2 regions of the Streptomyces sp. NPDC018610 genome follow, and region 1 is predicted to be linked to the other one. Evidence: riboswitches for the same ligand, from Rfam matches in the RefSeq annotation. Region 1 holds a riboswitch; the other holds the start of a gene.
What was found. A riboswitch is a leader RNA that binds a small molecule or an ion and turns the genes downstream of it on or off. The one in region 1 is predicted to bind glycine.
Positions count from the first base shown of each region.

Region 2: it holds a riboswitch for glycine, as region 1 does, so the genes downstream of both, gcvT (glycine cleavage system aminomethyltransferase GcvT) here and gcvP (aminomethyl-transferring glycine dehydrogenase) in region 1, are expected to answer to the same signal.

Region 1 covers NZ_JBISAL010000005.1:482,563-489,832, reverse strand. The annotation lists gene ACH5A8_RS16395 (FHA domain-containing protein) at 1-430, shown strand, start outside; gene ACH5A8_RS16390 (MerR family transcriptional regulator) at 478-1,215, shown strand; gene ACH5A8_RS16385 (bifunctional nuclease family protein) at 1,354-1,827, shown strand; gene ACH5A8_RS16380 (MerR family transcriptional regulator) at 2,024-2,707, shown strand; gene ACH5A8_RS16375 (DNA polymerase IV) at 2,885-4,321, shown strand; gene ACH5A8_RS16370 (PRC-barrel domain-containing protein) at 4,491-4,868, opposite strand; glycine riboswitch at 4,982-5,076, shown strand; gene gcvP (aminomethyl-transferring glycine dehydrogenase) at 5,254-7,270, shown strand, end outside.
Region 2 covers NZ_JBISAL010000012.1:34,959-42,228, reverse strand. The annotation lists gene ACH5A8_RS28370 (ABC transporter permease) at 1-356, opposite strand, end outside; gene ACH5A8_RS28365 (enhanced serine sensitivity protein SseB C-terminal domain-containing protein) at 770-1,525, opposite strand; gene ACH5A8_RS28360 (enhanced serine sensitivity protein SseB) at 1,738-2,541, opposite strand; gene ACH5A8_RS28355 (AAA family ATPase) at 2,583-3,284, opposite strand; glycine riboswitch at 3,452-3,552, shown strand; gene gcvT (glycine cleavage system aminomethyltransferase GcvT) at 3,748-4,875, shown strand; gene gcvH (glycine cleavage system protein GcvH) at 4,985-5,362, shown strand; gene glyA (serine hydroxymethyltransferase) at 5,381-6,643, shown strand; gene ACH5A8_RS28335 (L-serine ammonia-lyase) at 6,779-7,270, shown strand, end outside.

The sequences.
Region 1 (7,270 bases):
GCGCGCGTCGGAGACGACGTCGACGATCTCCATCTCCGGCCTGGAGGCGTACGACGCGGAGGCCACGGGCCAGACGCCGATGCTGTCCCCGGAGGCCCAGGCCGCCGTCGACGCGCTGCCGCTCGGCTCCGCCCTGCTCGTGGTGCGCCGCGGCCCGAACTCGGGCAGCCGCTTCCTGCTGGACGGCGAGCTGACCACGGCGGGGCGTCATCCGCAGAGCGACATCTTCCTGGACGACGTGACGGTCTCGCGCCGGCACGTGGAGTTCCGCCGCAGCCCGGACGGCTCGTTCACGGTGGCCGACGTCGGCAGCCTGAACGGCACCTACGTCAACCGGGAGCGGATCGACCAGGTGGCGCTGGCCAACGGTGACGAGGTGCAGATCGGCAAGTACCGGCTGGTCTTCTACTCGAGCCGGCAGGGCTACTGACCGTCCGTCCCCCGGGCCCGGTCCGGGGGACCCCCCAGGGAAGGTCCATGCTTCGAACACCGAGCGGCGGCGCCGGTCACGGTGCCGCCGCAACGGACAGTGGGCTGATGAGCATCGGCTCGGTGCTGAACGCGCTGCGCGACGAGTTCCCCGAGGTCACCATCTCCAAGATCCGCTTCCTGGAGTCGGAGGGGCTCGTGGAGCCGCGGCGCACCCCCTCGGGATACCGGAAGTTCAGCGCGGACGATGTGGAGCGCCTGGCGAGGGTGCTGAGGATGCAGCGGGACCACTACCTGCCGCTGAAGGTCATCCGCGAGTACCTGGACGCGCTGGAGCGCGGTGAGGCCGTCCAGCTGCCGGTGCTCGGCCGTCAGCGTGACGGCGAGAGCGGGCCGGCCGCCGTCGAGGCGCCCTCGGCGGCCCGTATCGGGCGGGCCGAGCTGCTCGCCGCGGCGGAGATCGACGACGCGGAGCTCACGGAGTGGGAGTCGTACGGGCTGCTCACTCCGCTGGAGGACGGCGCCTACGACGCCGAGGCGGTGACCGTGGCCTCCCTCGTCCGCGCGCTCGGCCGGTTCGGCATCGGGCCCCGGCACCTGCGGGTGATGAAGGCGGCGGCCGACCGGGAGGCCGGGCTCGTCGACCAGGTGGTGGCCCCGCTCAAACGCCACCGCAACCCGCAGACCAGGGCGCACGCGGAGGCCCGCACGAAGGAGCTGGCGGCCCTCACGGTGAAGCTGCACGCGGCGCTGGTGCAGACCGCGCTCGGCGTGCGGCTGCCCTGACCGGGCGGCGGCGCGAAGGCCCGAACATCATCGTCTGAGGCCGGATCGTCACCCCGTGCGGCCGGATCGGCCCGCTGTTTCGCCGCCCGATCCCGGCCCGACTACCCAAACGTCCCGGGCACGGCCTAGGGTTGCTGTGTGAACGAGCTCGATGTCGTAGGTGTCCGGGTCGAGATGCCCTCCAACCAGCCGATCGTGCTCCTGCGCGAAGTGGGAGGCGACCGTTACCTCCCCATCTGGATCGGACCGGGGGAGGCGACGGCGATCGCCTTCGCCCAGCAGGGCATGGCTCCCGCACGACCGCTGACCCACGACCTGTTCAAGGACGTGCTGGAGGCCGTCGGCCAGGAGCTCACCGAAGTACGCATCACGGACCTGCGTGAGGGGGTCTTCTACGCGGAGCTGGTCTTCGCGAGCGGGGTCGAGGTGAGCGCCCGTCCGTCCGACGCCATAGCGCTGGCGCTGCGCACCGGCACGCCGATCTACGGCAGCGACACGGTGCTGGACGACGCGGGCATCGCGATCCCGGACGAGCAGGAGGACGAGGTGGAGAAGTTCCGCGAGTTCCTCGACCAGATCTCGCCGGAGGACTTCGGCAGCAGCAGCCAGTGACACGCCGGCACACGCCGTCGGCCGACGAGGGCGCCCTGAGCTTCCCGCGAGGGCATTCGGCTAGCCTTTCCCCGCGGTGGGGCACGGGAAACCACTCTTAGGGTGATTATCACTCGGCGTGCCGAGTGTGGCGATCGTTGACGCACCCCTGGTGACTGCCTACCGTCGAGGAGGCAGGTCAAGGACGGAGGTCGGCGTGAGAAGCAGCGGCGACGGTACGGCTGGGGACGCCCCCGGGCACGGTGTCGGCGGAGGCGGTCCGTACCCTTCCCCAGGCTCTCGGCTCCGCTCCAACAGCGGATACCCCCACCACGCCGGCACGGCCGACCACGCCCCGCAGTGGCCGACGGCCGTGCCCAGCAGCAAAGGGGCGGCGTCCATGGTGTCCGAGGAGATCGGCTACCGCGGTCCGACGGCCTGCGCAGCCGCCGGCATCACCTATCGGCAACTGGACTACTGGGCGCGCACCGGTCTGGTCGAGCCCAGCGTGCGGCCCGCGCACGGTTCCGGCACGCAGCGGCTGTACAGCTTCCGTGACGTCGTGGTCCTGAAGATCGTCAAACGGTTCCTGGACACCGGCGTCTCGCTGCAGAACATCCGTACCGCGGTGCAGCACCTGCGGGAGCGCGGTTTTCGCGACCTGGAGCGCATGACGCTGATGAGCGACGGCGCCACGGTCTACGAGTGCACCTCGCCCGACGAGGTGCACGCCCTGCTGCAGGGCGGCCAGGGCATCTTCGGCATCGCCGTGGGCGTGGTGTGGCGTGACGTGGAGAGCGCCCTGTCCCAGCTGCACGGCGAGCGTGTCGACACCGGCGAGACCCTGATCGGCCACAATCCGGCCGACGAGCTCGCGCGGCGGCGCAACCGGGCGGTCTGAGCCCGCGACCGGCGGTCCGCCCGGGTGACCGGCCGGGCCGGCGGGCGCGGGCGGCTCCGGGATCCGGTCCGCGTGCCGTCTTGGCGTCGGCGCCGTCTGTGTCGTGAGGGGTGTCCGACACCGGTGCCGGGGCCTCCCCGTGGGGCATTGTCAGTGGTGTGGTGCAGCATCGGAGATGTGAGAACCGCGCCCACGATCCTCCATCTCGACATGGACGCCTTCTTCGCCTCGGCGGAGCAGGCGTCCAAGCCGAGCCTGCGCGGGAAGGCCGTCGTCGTGGGTGGCCTGGGACCGCGCGGGGTGGTCGCCACCGCGTCGTACGAGGCACGGGTCTTCGGCGTCCACTCGGCGATGCCCATGGCGCAGGCGCGGCGGCTGGCGCCGAACGCCGCGTACCTGGTGCCGCGGTTCGCCTTCTACCGGTCCATCAGCGAACAGGTGATGGGGCTGCTGCGGTCCCTGTCGCCCCTGGTGGAGCCGCTCAGCCTGGACGAGGCGTTCGTGGACCTGGAGGCCGGGGGCGCGGCCCGGGACGCGGACTCGGCCCGGCTGGTGGGGGAGCGGCTGCGCGCCGACATCCTGGCCGTCACCGGGCTGACGGGATCCGTCGGGCTCGCCGCGTCCAAGATGCTCGCGAAGATCGCCTCCGAGCAGGCCAAGCCCGACGGACTGGTCCTCATAGCGCCCGGCACCGAGCGCGCCCTGCTCGCACCCATGCCGGTGCGGATACTGCCGGGTGTGGGCCCGGCGACCGGTGACCACCTGCGGCGGGCCGGGATCCACACCGTCGGCGAACTGGCCGAGGCGGGCGAGGACGAGCTCGTCCGGCTGCTGGGCAAGGCGCACGGGCACGCGCTGCACGCCATGGCGCTCGCGCACGACGAGCGTCCGGTCGTCGCCGAGCGCGAGGCCAAGTCGGTGTCGGTGGAGGACACCTACGACGTGGACATCCACGACCGGCTGCGGGTGGGCCTGGAGGTGGGGCGGCTCGCCGACCGGTGCGTGCGGCGGCTGAGAGGATCCGGGCTGTCGGGGCGGACCATCGTGCTGAAGGTACGGCGGTACGACTTCTCGACGCTGACCCGCTCCGAGACGCTGCGCGGTCCCACCGACGACCCGGCGGTGGTGCGGGAGGCGGCGGCCCGGCTGCTGGAGGCCGTGGACACCACGGGCGGGGTGCGGCTGCTCGGCGTGGGGGTGACCGGACTCGCCGACTACACCCAGGAGGACCTGTTCGCGCAGGCGGCGGGCGCGCGGGAGGAGAGCCCCGTCGAGGAACCGGCGGACGAGGCGGCCGAGGAGCAGCCGGCGCCGGCCGAGCGGCACTGGCCCTCGGGCCACGACGTGCGGCACGCCGAGTACGGGCACGGATGGGTGCAGGGCAGCGGACTGGGCCGGGTCACCGTGCGCTTCGAGACGCCGGTCTCGGAGCCGGGCCGGGTGCGGACGTTCCGTGTCGACGACCCGGACCTGCGGCCGGCGGATCCGCTGCCGCTGGTGCGAAGACCCGACGGGGCCCCGGCGGAGCCCCGTGCGGCCCGGGACGTGGAGCCGGTGCCGTCACGGGAACCTCGGGAACCTCCTCGAAGCACCTCCTCCTCGTCGGTTCGGTGAGTGCGGGCCGCCCGGGCCCCTCGCCCCGGCAGTGGTGGGTGAGTCGGTGGCGCCGGGGCGGCGGCCGGGCGGGGGCGGGACGGGCGCGGGCTGCGGAGGGCTGGGCGGAGGGTGAGTCGGCGGGGTGCCCGGCGCGGCCTGGCCGGTACTGCCTGGTGCGGGGACGGTGTCAGGCCTCCTCGGTGCCCGAGCCCGCGAGTCTGCCGAAGTCATGGTCGGGAAGCACGGGAGCGGGGGCCACGTCGAGACCGTAGTGGTGGTAGAGCTGCAGTTCCTGTTCGGGGGAGAGATGACGGCCGACGCCGAAATCGGGGGCGTCCTTGATCAGCGCCCGGTCGAAGGGGACGCGCAGCGCACCGTCGACCAGGTCGCTGGGCTCCAGGGGCACGAAGGCGTCCCGGGAGAACAGACCGGTGCGTATGGCGGCCCACTCCGGCACGCCCGTGGCGTCGTCGAGGTACACCTCGTCCACCGTGCCGATCTTGTCGCCGTTGCGGTCGAACGCCTTGCGGCCGATCAGGTTGCGCGGATCGATCTCGGTCTGCACGGTCCCTCCACATGGTCGCAACTCATCCGTAAGCACTACGAAAGAGCACAATCGTCGCGGCGGCCACTCGAAGGCCTGTGCGCCCGCCCCGCTGGTAGGCTGACAGCGGCTGCTGACCCCGTGCGGGAGAGTCCTCCGGCATCGTCGGAGGCGCCGAAGGAGCAAATCCTCCCCGGAATCTCTCAGGCCCACGTACCGCACGGACGAGGTCACTCTGGAAAGCAGAGCGGGTGTCGACGGCTTCCGCTCTCACCGACGGTGAAAGCCGGGTGCCCTCGGGCGGCCCCGGTGAAGCTCTCAGGTTGAGATGACAGAGGGGGAGGCCGTCGGGGCACCCGTGCCGTGGTGTCCCTCGAAGGTCGCGTCAGACCAGGAGGCCTCCGCAATGACCGCCCAGCGCATCCCGCTCTCCGAGCTCGAACAGGGCATCCCCTTCGAGCAGCGTCACATCGGCCCCGACCACGAGGCCCGGGCCAAGATGCTCGCGCAGGTCGGCTACGGCTCGCTCGACGAGCTGACCGCCGCCGCGGTACCCGATGTGATCAAGAACGCCGACGCACTCGACCTGCCGGGCGCCCGCACCGAGGCCGAGGTGCTGGCCGAGCTGCGCTCGCTCGCCGACCGCAACCAGGTCCTCGGCTCCATGATCGGGCTCGGCTACTACGGGACGTTCACCCCGCCCGTCATCCTGCGCAACGTCATGGAGAACCCGGCCTGGTACACGGCGTACACGCCCTACCAGCCCGAGATCTCGCAGGGCCGGCTCGAGGCGCTGCTGAACTTCCAGACCGTGGTCGCCGACCTGACCGGGCTGCCCACCTCCGGCGCCTCCCTGCTCGACGAGGGCACCGCCGCCGCCGAGGCGATGGCCCTGTCCCGCCGCATGGGCAGGAACAAGAAGGGCCTGTTCCTGATCGACGCGGACGCGCTGCCGCAGACCGTCGCCGTCATCGAGACCCGCGCCGAGCCGACCGGCGTCGAGGTCGTCGTCGCCGACCTGAGCGAGGGCATCCCCGCCGAGATCGCCGAGCGCGACATCAACGGCGTGCTCCTGCAGTACCCGGGCGCCTCCGGCGCCGTACGCGACATCAAGCCGGTCATCGACCAGGCGCACGAGCTGGGCGCCCTGGTCACCGTCGCCGCCGACCTGCTCGCCCTCACCCTGCTGAAGTCGCCCGGCGAGCTGGGCGCGGACATCGCCGTCGGCACCACCCAGCGCTTCGGCGTGCCGATGGGCTTCGGCGGACCGCACGCCGGCTACATGGCGGTGCACGAGAAGTTCGCCCGCAGCCTGCCCGGCCGCCTGGTGGGCGTCTCCGTCGACGCCGACGGCAACAAGGCCTACCGCCTCGCGCTGCAGACCCGCGAGCAGCACATCCGCCGCGAGAAGGCCACCAGCAACATCTGCACCGCGCAGGTGCTGCTCGCCGTCATGGCCGGCATGTACGCCGTCCACCACGGCCCGGACGGGCTGAAGGGCATCGCCGAGCGCACCCACCGCTACGCCGCTGTCCTGGCCGAAGGACTGAGGGCGGGCGGCGTCGAGGTCGTCCACGGCGCGTACTTCGACACGCTGACCGTCAGGGCCGAGGGCCGGGCCGCCGAGGTCGTCGCCGCCGCCCGCGAGGCCGGTGTCAACCTGCGCCTGGTCGACGCCGACCACGTCTCCGTCGCCTGCGACGAGACCACCACCCGCGCCCACCTGCGCAGCGTCTGGTCCGCCTTCGGCGTGGCCGGCGACATCGACGCCCTGGACGCCGCCGCCGGTCAGGCGCTGCCCGAGGGCCTGCTGCGCACCGACGCCTACCTCACCCACCCCGTCTTCCACGAGCACCGCTCCGAGACCGCGATGCTGCGCTATCTGCGCCGGCTCGCCGACCGCGACTACGCGCTCGACCGCGGCATGATCCCGCTGGGCTCCTGCACCATGAAGCTCAACGCGACCACGGAGATGGAGCCGGTCACCTGGCCGGAGTTCGGGCAGCTGCACCCCTTCGCGCCCGCCGAGCAGGCCCAGGGCTACCTCCAGCTCATCCACGAGCTGGAGGACCGTCTCGCTGAGGTCACCGGCTACGACAAGGTCTCCCTCCAGCCCAACGCCGGCTCCCAGGGCGAGCTGGCCGGCCTCCTCGCCGTGCGCGGCTACCACCGCGCCAACGGCGACGAGCAGCGCACCGTCTGCCTCATCCCGTCCTCCGCGCACGGCACCAACGCCGCCAGCGCCGTGATGGCCGGCATGAAGGTCGTCGTCGTCAAGACCGCCGAGGACGGCGAGATCGACGTCGAGGACCTGCGGGCCAAGATCGAGCAGCACCGCGACCAGCTCGCCGTGCTGATGATCACCTACCCGTCCACGCACGGTGTGTTCGAGGAGCACGTCGCCGACATCTGCGCCCAGGTCC
Region 2 (7,270 bases), on a different contig from region 1:
TCGAGGATGCGGGTGGCGATGTCCCGGCCGAACTTGGGGTCCACGCCCAGCGGGTGGTCCAGGCTCATGCCGCCCCAAGCGGCCTTGGGCAGCGAGGTGTTGGGGTCGATCAGGTCCTGGTGGAAGGCGTTGGGGTCGAGGCCGAACAGGGCCTGCAGGGGACGCGAGAGGATCGCCAGGACGATCAGCAGGAGCACGATGACGCCGCCGGTCACGGCGACCTTGTCCCTCTTGAACCGGGACCAGGCGATCTGACCGAGGGAACGCCCCTCGATCCGCCCCTCACCGGCGCCCGCGAGCACAGCCTCCGGCTGCGCCTCGGCTGCCGCCCCGGTGGTCTCGATCGGTGCGGTCACTATGACCCGACCCCTCTCGCCGGTGGTGACCGGCTTGCGCCCTGCCGCTGTGCGCGGCGTTTGGTACTTGGCTGCCGGACTCCGGCCGCAGATGATGCGGCCACTGTGACCCGGCTGTTACGTCAACTTGCGTTTGATCGCGAGGTCATGGACCTGGCGTCTGACTCGCGAGTCTTCAGCGTGGCCGCGATCACCCGCCAGAGCTGACGACGAAAGTATGCGTAACCGTGATGCAGTCCAGCGGATTCCGTTATCCGAACAGTGGGTAACGCACCCCGAACGCTGAACAGTTGGGACACTTCGGCGTTCCGGCGCGGTTCGGGCGCAATCGCCGCCATCTACGCGCGGAGAAGTGCGCGCGGTGCGGAGGTCTTGTGCGCAAACCGCAAAGCGGCCGCATCGGGCCGCCGAAGTCAGTATGCGCCGCCGGCCGGCGGGTAGCCGTAGCCGCCCGCCGGGTGTCCGGCGGGTCCGGCGTGGGCGTCACGGTCGTAGAACGGGCGGGAGTTGGCTCGCAGCCACATCGCGACCGGGTCGAACTCGTCGGACATCGCGACGGTCGACACGGGCAGCCCGTCCGGGACGGCGCCGATGGACTGCTGCATCATCGCCCGGACCGAGTCGACGGCCGGCGGCGAGGTGTCGTACACGTCCAGGCCGATGGCGAGGTAGGGCGCCCCGTACGCGGGCTGCACCCAGGCGCGGCGCAGCGAGCGCAGCGCCGGGGTGCGGTGGGCGTTCTGGCTGAGCAGGGCGTAGAACTGCGGGATCTCGATGGCCGGTTCGGACAGCCGCAGCGGACCGGCGGGCTGGCGGTCCAGTCCGGCCGCGATACGGCGCAGGTCCAGCCAGGGGACGCCGACGCCACCGCCCGGCGCGTGCGGGTTCAGCCAGAGGCCGTAGCGGTCGGGGTAGAGGGTGCGGGCGACGTCGAGGCCGTCCACCACCTCGTAGGACCGCATCCAGCCGCTGGCCGACAGTTCCTGGGCGGAGGTGACGCAGGGCGCGTAACCGTGGCCGTCGACCTCCATGTGGCCGTACTGGGCGTCCGGGGCGCCGGCCTGGCCGTGCCACAGCAGCATCCAGATCTGGCCGGTGGAGGGGGCCGCGAGCGCGCGGAGCAATGCCTCGTAGGCGTCGTAGCGGCCGGGGGTCACCTGGCGCAGCATCTGCTCCACGTGCCCGGCCGCGGTGCCGCTCGCGCTGGCGCTCACCTTTTACCGCCCCTTCGTGTGACTCCTCACCGAGCTGTGCGTCTAGCTTAAGGCCGCCTGCCGGCTCGGTCGCCGTCGCGGTTTCACGGGCGCGGGGCTCGCCCGGCCCCTCGCGCCCCGCGGCGAAGCCGCGTCCGTGCGTCACCCCAGCCCGCGTGGGGCGCCCCTCAGTGGCCGTACTGGTAGAAGGGGCGGACGTTGTTCTTCAGCCAGTCGATGACCGGGTCGTTCGCCACGTCCATGAGGACCAGGTTCACCGGCCACTTGACCGGGGCCTTGGCCAGGGCGCGGCCCAGGGCGTCCAGCGGGCGGGCGCGCAGGTCGCCCTCCCACTGGGAGAGTTCGACGCCCACGAACATGACGGGGTCGGCCGTCTCGACGGCGGCGAGGCAGCGGCGGGCGCTGAGGACGACGCCGGCCTCGGCGAACTCGGCCGAGGCGGCGGCGAGGAAGTCCACCGGGTCGTCCTGCCAGTCGGGCTCGAAGAGGCGGACCCGGCCACCGCTCGCCGGTCCGTCCAGCTCGGTGCGTCCCGCCCGGCACAGTTCGGCCACGGCCTGCGGGGGCAGCGGGATGCCGACGACGCCGTCCGGGTTGAGCGCGATGCCGATCTGCGGGGGCAGTCCGCGCGCGAACTCGACGGCGGGCGCGATGGTGTACGCCATGTGGGAGCCGGCGACCCGGCGCAGCTGTTCCTCCGAGCTGAAGACGGGGACGTAGGCCTGACCCTCGATCTCCAGGGCGGGCAGGTCGAGGGGGCCGCTGTGCGGGCCGCCGCCGCTGGGCAGCGGCACCCACAGGAAGCTGCGGGCCAGCACCTCGACGATCCGGCCGCCGGCCGTGGGGACGCCGACGGAGGAGGAGAGCACTTCCTCCAGCTCGTTGCCGGGCCAGCCGCCGTGCGGCTGGGGGTGTGCCTGTGCGGGGAAGTCCCCCGGAAAGTCCGCGGAGAAGTCCGCCGGGAAGTCCATCTGCCTACCGCCTGCTGGGAACCACTGCTGTGACCGAAAGGCTAGCGGGTGCCGCCCGCGCCGCCGAAGGCGATCCGGCGCAGCCCGCCGGCCGCCGCGCGGTCCAGCAGGACCGCCGAGCCGCAGCCGCGGGGCAGCTCGCCGCCCTCCACGGCGCGCAGCAGGCGGGCGGCCGAGCGGCGGTGGCGTGCGAAGGCGTAGCGGGAGACGCCCCGGCCCCGCCGGCGCTGGCCCTGGAGGGCGGCGGCGGGGGTGACGTCGAGCAGGATCAGGTGCAGGGCGCCGCCGCGGCGGCGGGCGGCGCGGGCCAGCCAGGAGCGGACCCAGGTCTGCGTGCCGCAGTCGTGCACGACGACGGGCTCGCCCGAGCGCAGGGCGCGGCGCAGGGCGGCGTAGTGGGCGAGGCGGACCAGGGGGCGGTACAGGGCGTAGGGGAGGCGGCGCGGCAGCCGGGCGGCGAAGCGGTCGCGGACGTCCTGGGAGTCGATCCGGGCGCCGTGCGCCGCGCGCTCCATCAGGGTGGACTTGCCGCTGCCGGGCAGGCCGGTGACCACGACCAGGTCGCGCGGGCCGAAGAGCAGCGTCCGCGGGCCGCGACCGGCCCGCTCGCGCAGGTCACGGACGACGGGGGCGGCGCCCGGCCCGTCGTGCGCGCCGGCCCGGGCCGCCCGCTGGGCGGGCAGCGCGGGGGCGTGGGTCGTCGCGTACGCCGGCACGGGCCGCACGGTCCTGTTCACCGTCATCGTCCTCCCCTGGGCGGTGGCGGTTCACCTACCCTGTGCAAAGAGAACGTAATGCGCGGCGCCCGGTGTTTCCGTTCGCGTTCTGCCACAGGCCGGTTACAGATGCGGCTCTCCCAGGAGGCGGCGGGCCGTGCAATGATGGGCGCGCCAACTGCATACCGGCCGTTTGAATCCGCGCGGGAGAGTTCCCGGCAGCACGTCTGCCCGGGGCGCCGAAGGAGCAAGTCCCTCCCTTGAATCTCTCAGGCCCCGTTACCGCGCGGGCGAGGCACATCTGAAAAGCGGGCCGCTGCCGCAGCGGCCCCACCCAAGGTGCAAGCCGTGACCCGTCCGTGCGACGCCGGTCATGGCGAACCTCTCAGGTTCCGATGACAGATGGGGAGGACACGAGTTCCGTCCTCGCCCTCCCCGACGCCCGGCTCCGTTCGCGCGTGGGGGTCCCCATCGCCTTGGAGAACGACCGATGAGCAGTTCCGCCTCCCATCCGCCGCGCCACACCGCGCTCGACGCGCTGCACCGCTCGCTCGGGGCGACGATGACCGACTTCGCCGGCTGGGACATGCCGCTGCGCTACGGCTCCGAGCGCGACGAGCACCTGGCCGTGCGCACCCGGGCCGGGCTGTTCGACCTCTCCCACATGGGCGAGATCGCGGTCATCGGTCCCCAGGCCGCCGCGCTGCTGAACTTCGCCCTGGTCGGCGACATCGCCTCCGTCGGCGTGGGCCGCGCCCGCTACACGATGATCTGCCGCGAGGACGGCGGCATCCTGGACGACCTGATCGTCTACCGCCTGGCCGAGACGGAGTACATGGTCGTCGCCAACGCCTCCAACGCCCAGGTGGTGCTGGACGCGCTGACCGAGCGTGCGGCCGGCTTCGACGCCGAGGTCCGCGACGACCGCGACGCGTACGCCCTCATCGCCGTGCAGGGCCCCGCCTCCCCGGCGATCCTCCAGTCCCTCACCGACGCCGACCTGGCCGGCCTGAAGTACTACGCGGGCCTGCCCGGCACGGTGGCCGGCGTCTCCGCGCTGATCGCGCGCACCGGTTACACCGGCGAGGACGGCTTCGAGCTGTTCGTCGCCCCGGCCGACGCCGAGAAGCTGTGGCAGGCGCTGACCGACGCCGGCGCGGAGGCCGGGCTGATCCCGTGCGGGCTGTCCTGCCGCGACACGCTGCGCCTGGAGGCGGGCATGCCGCTGTACGGGCACGAGCTGACGACGTCGCTGACCCCGTTCGACGCGGGGCTCGGCCGGGTGGTCAAGTTCGACAAGGAGGGCGACTTCGTCGGCCGCGAGGCCCTGGAGCGGGCCGCCGAGCGCGCGGCGCAGAACCCGCCGCGGGTCCTGGTCGGTCTCGTCGCCGAGGGCCGCCGCGTCCCGCGCGCGGGTTACCCGGTGGTGGCCGGCGGCACGGTGATCGGCGAGGTCACCTCCGGCGCCCCCTCCCCCACCCTGGGCAAGCCGATCGCCATGGCGTACGTCGACGCCGCGCACGCCGCCCCCGGCGCCGAGGGTGTCGGCGTGGACATCCGGGGCAGCCACGAGCCGTACGAGGTCGTGGCACTGCCCTTCTACAAGCGGCAGAAGTGACACCGTCGTAACCGACCGCGGTGATGTGGGGCACATCGCCCCTGTTCACGCATGCCTTCCGCAGTCCCCCATTCACCAGCACCCTCCCGCGTACAGGAGAATTCAGGCCATGAGCAACCCCCAGCAGCTGCGCTACAGCAAGGAACACGAGTGGCTGTCGCCCGCCGAGGACGGCGTCGCGACGGTCGGCATCACCGAGTTCGCGGCCAACGCGCTCGGCGACGTCGTCTTCGCCCAGCTCCCGGAGGTCGGTTCCACGGTGGCCGCGGGCGAGACCTGCGGTGAGCTGGAGTCGACCAAGTCGGTGTCCGACCTGTACTCCCCGGTCAACGGTGAGGTCACGGAGATCAACCAGGACGTGGTGGACGACCCGTCGCTGGTGAACTCCGCGCCCTTCGAGGGCGGCTGGCTGTTCAAGGTCCGCCTCGACGGGGAGCCGGACGGCCTGATGAGCGCCGACGAGTACTCCGCCCAGAACGCCGGCTGAGGAACGGAACGCGAGCCGATGACTGTTCTCAACACACCTCTGCACGAGCTCGACCCGGACGTGGCCGCCGCGGTCGACGACGAGCTGCGCCGCCAGCAGTCCACGCTGGAGATGATCGCCTCGGAGAACTTCGCTCCGGTCGCGGTCATGGAGGCGCAGGGCTCGGTCCTCACCAACAAGTACGCCGAGGGCTACCCGGGCCGCCGCTACTACGGCGGCTGCGAGCACGTCGACGTGGTCGAGCAGATCGCGATCGACCGGGTCAAGGAGCTGTTCGGCGCCGAGCACGCCAACGTGCAGCCGCACTCCGGCGCGCAGGCGAACGCCGCCGCGATGTTCGCGCTGCTCAAGCCCGGTGACACGATCATGGGCCTGAACCTCGCGCACGGCGGGCACCTGACCCACGGCATGAAGATCAACTTCTCCGGCAAGCTCTACGACGTCGTCGCCTATCACGTGGGCGAGGACGGCCTGGTCGACATGGCCGAGGTGGAGAAGCTGGCCAAGGAGTCGAAGCCGAAGCTGATCGTGGCCGGCTGGTCGGCCTACCCCCGGCAGCTGGACTTCGCCGAGTTCCGCCGGATCGCGGACGAGGTCGGCGCGTACCTGATGGTCGACATGGCCCACTTCGCCGGGCTGGTCGCGGCGGGCCTGCACCCCAACCCGGTGCCGCACGCCCACGTGGTCACCACCACCACGCACAAGACGCTGGGCGGCCCGCGCGGCGGTGTGATCCTGTCCACGGCCGAACTCGCCAAGAAGATCAACTCCGCGGTCTTCCCCGGTCAGCAGGGTGGCCCGCTGGAGCACGTGATCGCCGCCAAGGCGGTGGCCTTCAAGGTCGCCGCCTCGGACGACTTCCAGGAGCGCCAGCGGCGTACCCTGGAGGGCGCCCGCATCCTGGCCGAGCGCCTGGTGCGGGACGACGCCCGGGCGGCCGGCGTGGACGTGCTGACCGGCGGCACGGACGTGCACCTCGTCCTGGTGGACCTGCGGAACTCGGAGCTGGACGGCCGGCAGGCCGAGGACCGCCTCCACGAGGTCGGGATCACCGTCAACCGCAACGCGGTCCCGAACGACCCGCGGCCGCCGATGGTGACCTCCGGTCTGCGGATCGGCACCCCGGCCCTGGCCACCCGCGGCTTCACCGCCGAGGACTTCGCCGAGGTCGCGGACGTGATCGCCGAGGCGCTGAAGCCGTCCTACGACGCCGAGGCGCTGCGGACCCGGGTGACGGCCCTGGCCGACAAGCACCCGCTGTACCCGGGCCTGACCCAGTAGGAAGCCCCCGGGTCACACCCCAGTAGAAGATCCGCGCACAGACACCGCGCACGGCCGAGAACCCCGGCCGTGCGCGGTGCGCCGCCCCGCCACCACCCCGGCATCCCGGCATCACCCCGTATTGAGGAGTCCCCCGTGGCCATCTCGGTCTTCGACCTGTTCTCGATCGGCATCGGCCCGTCCAGCTCCCACACGGTCGGCCCGATGCGCGCGGCCCGTATGTTCGCCCGCCGACTGCGCGGCGAGGGCCTGCTGGAGGCGACCGCCTCGCTGCGCGCGGAGCTGTACGGCTCCCTCGGCGCGACCGGCCACGGCCACGGCACCCCGAAGGCGGTGCTGCTCGGCCTGGAGGGCGACTCGCCGCGCACGGTGGACGTGGAGACGGCCGACGCGCGCGTGGAGAGGATCAAGGCCGAGGGCCGGCTGAACGTCCTCGGCGAGCACGAGATCGCCTTCTCCTTCGACGACGACATGGTCCTGCACCGCCGCAAGGCGCTCCCCTACCACGCCAACGGCATGACCCTGTGGGCGTACGACGCCTCGGGCGCCGAGCTGCTGACCAAGACGTACTACTCGGTGGGCGGCGGCTTCGTCGTGGACGAGGACGCCGTTGGCGCCGACCGCATC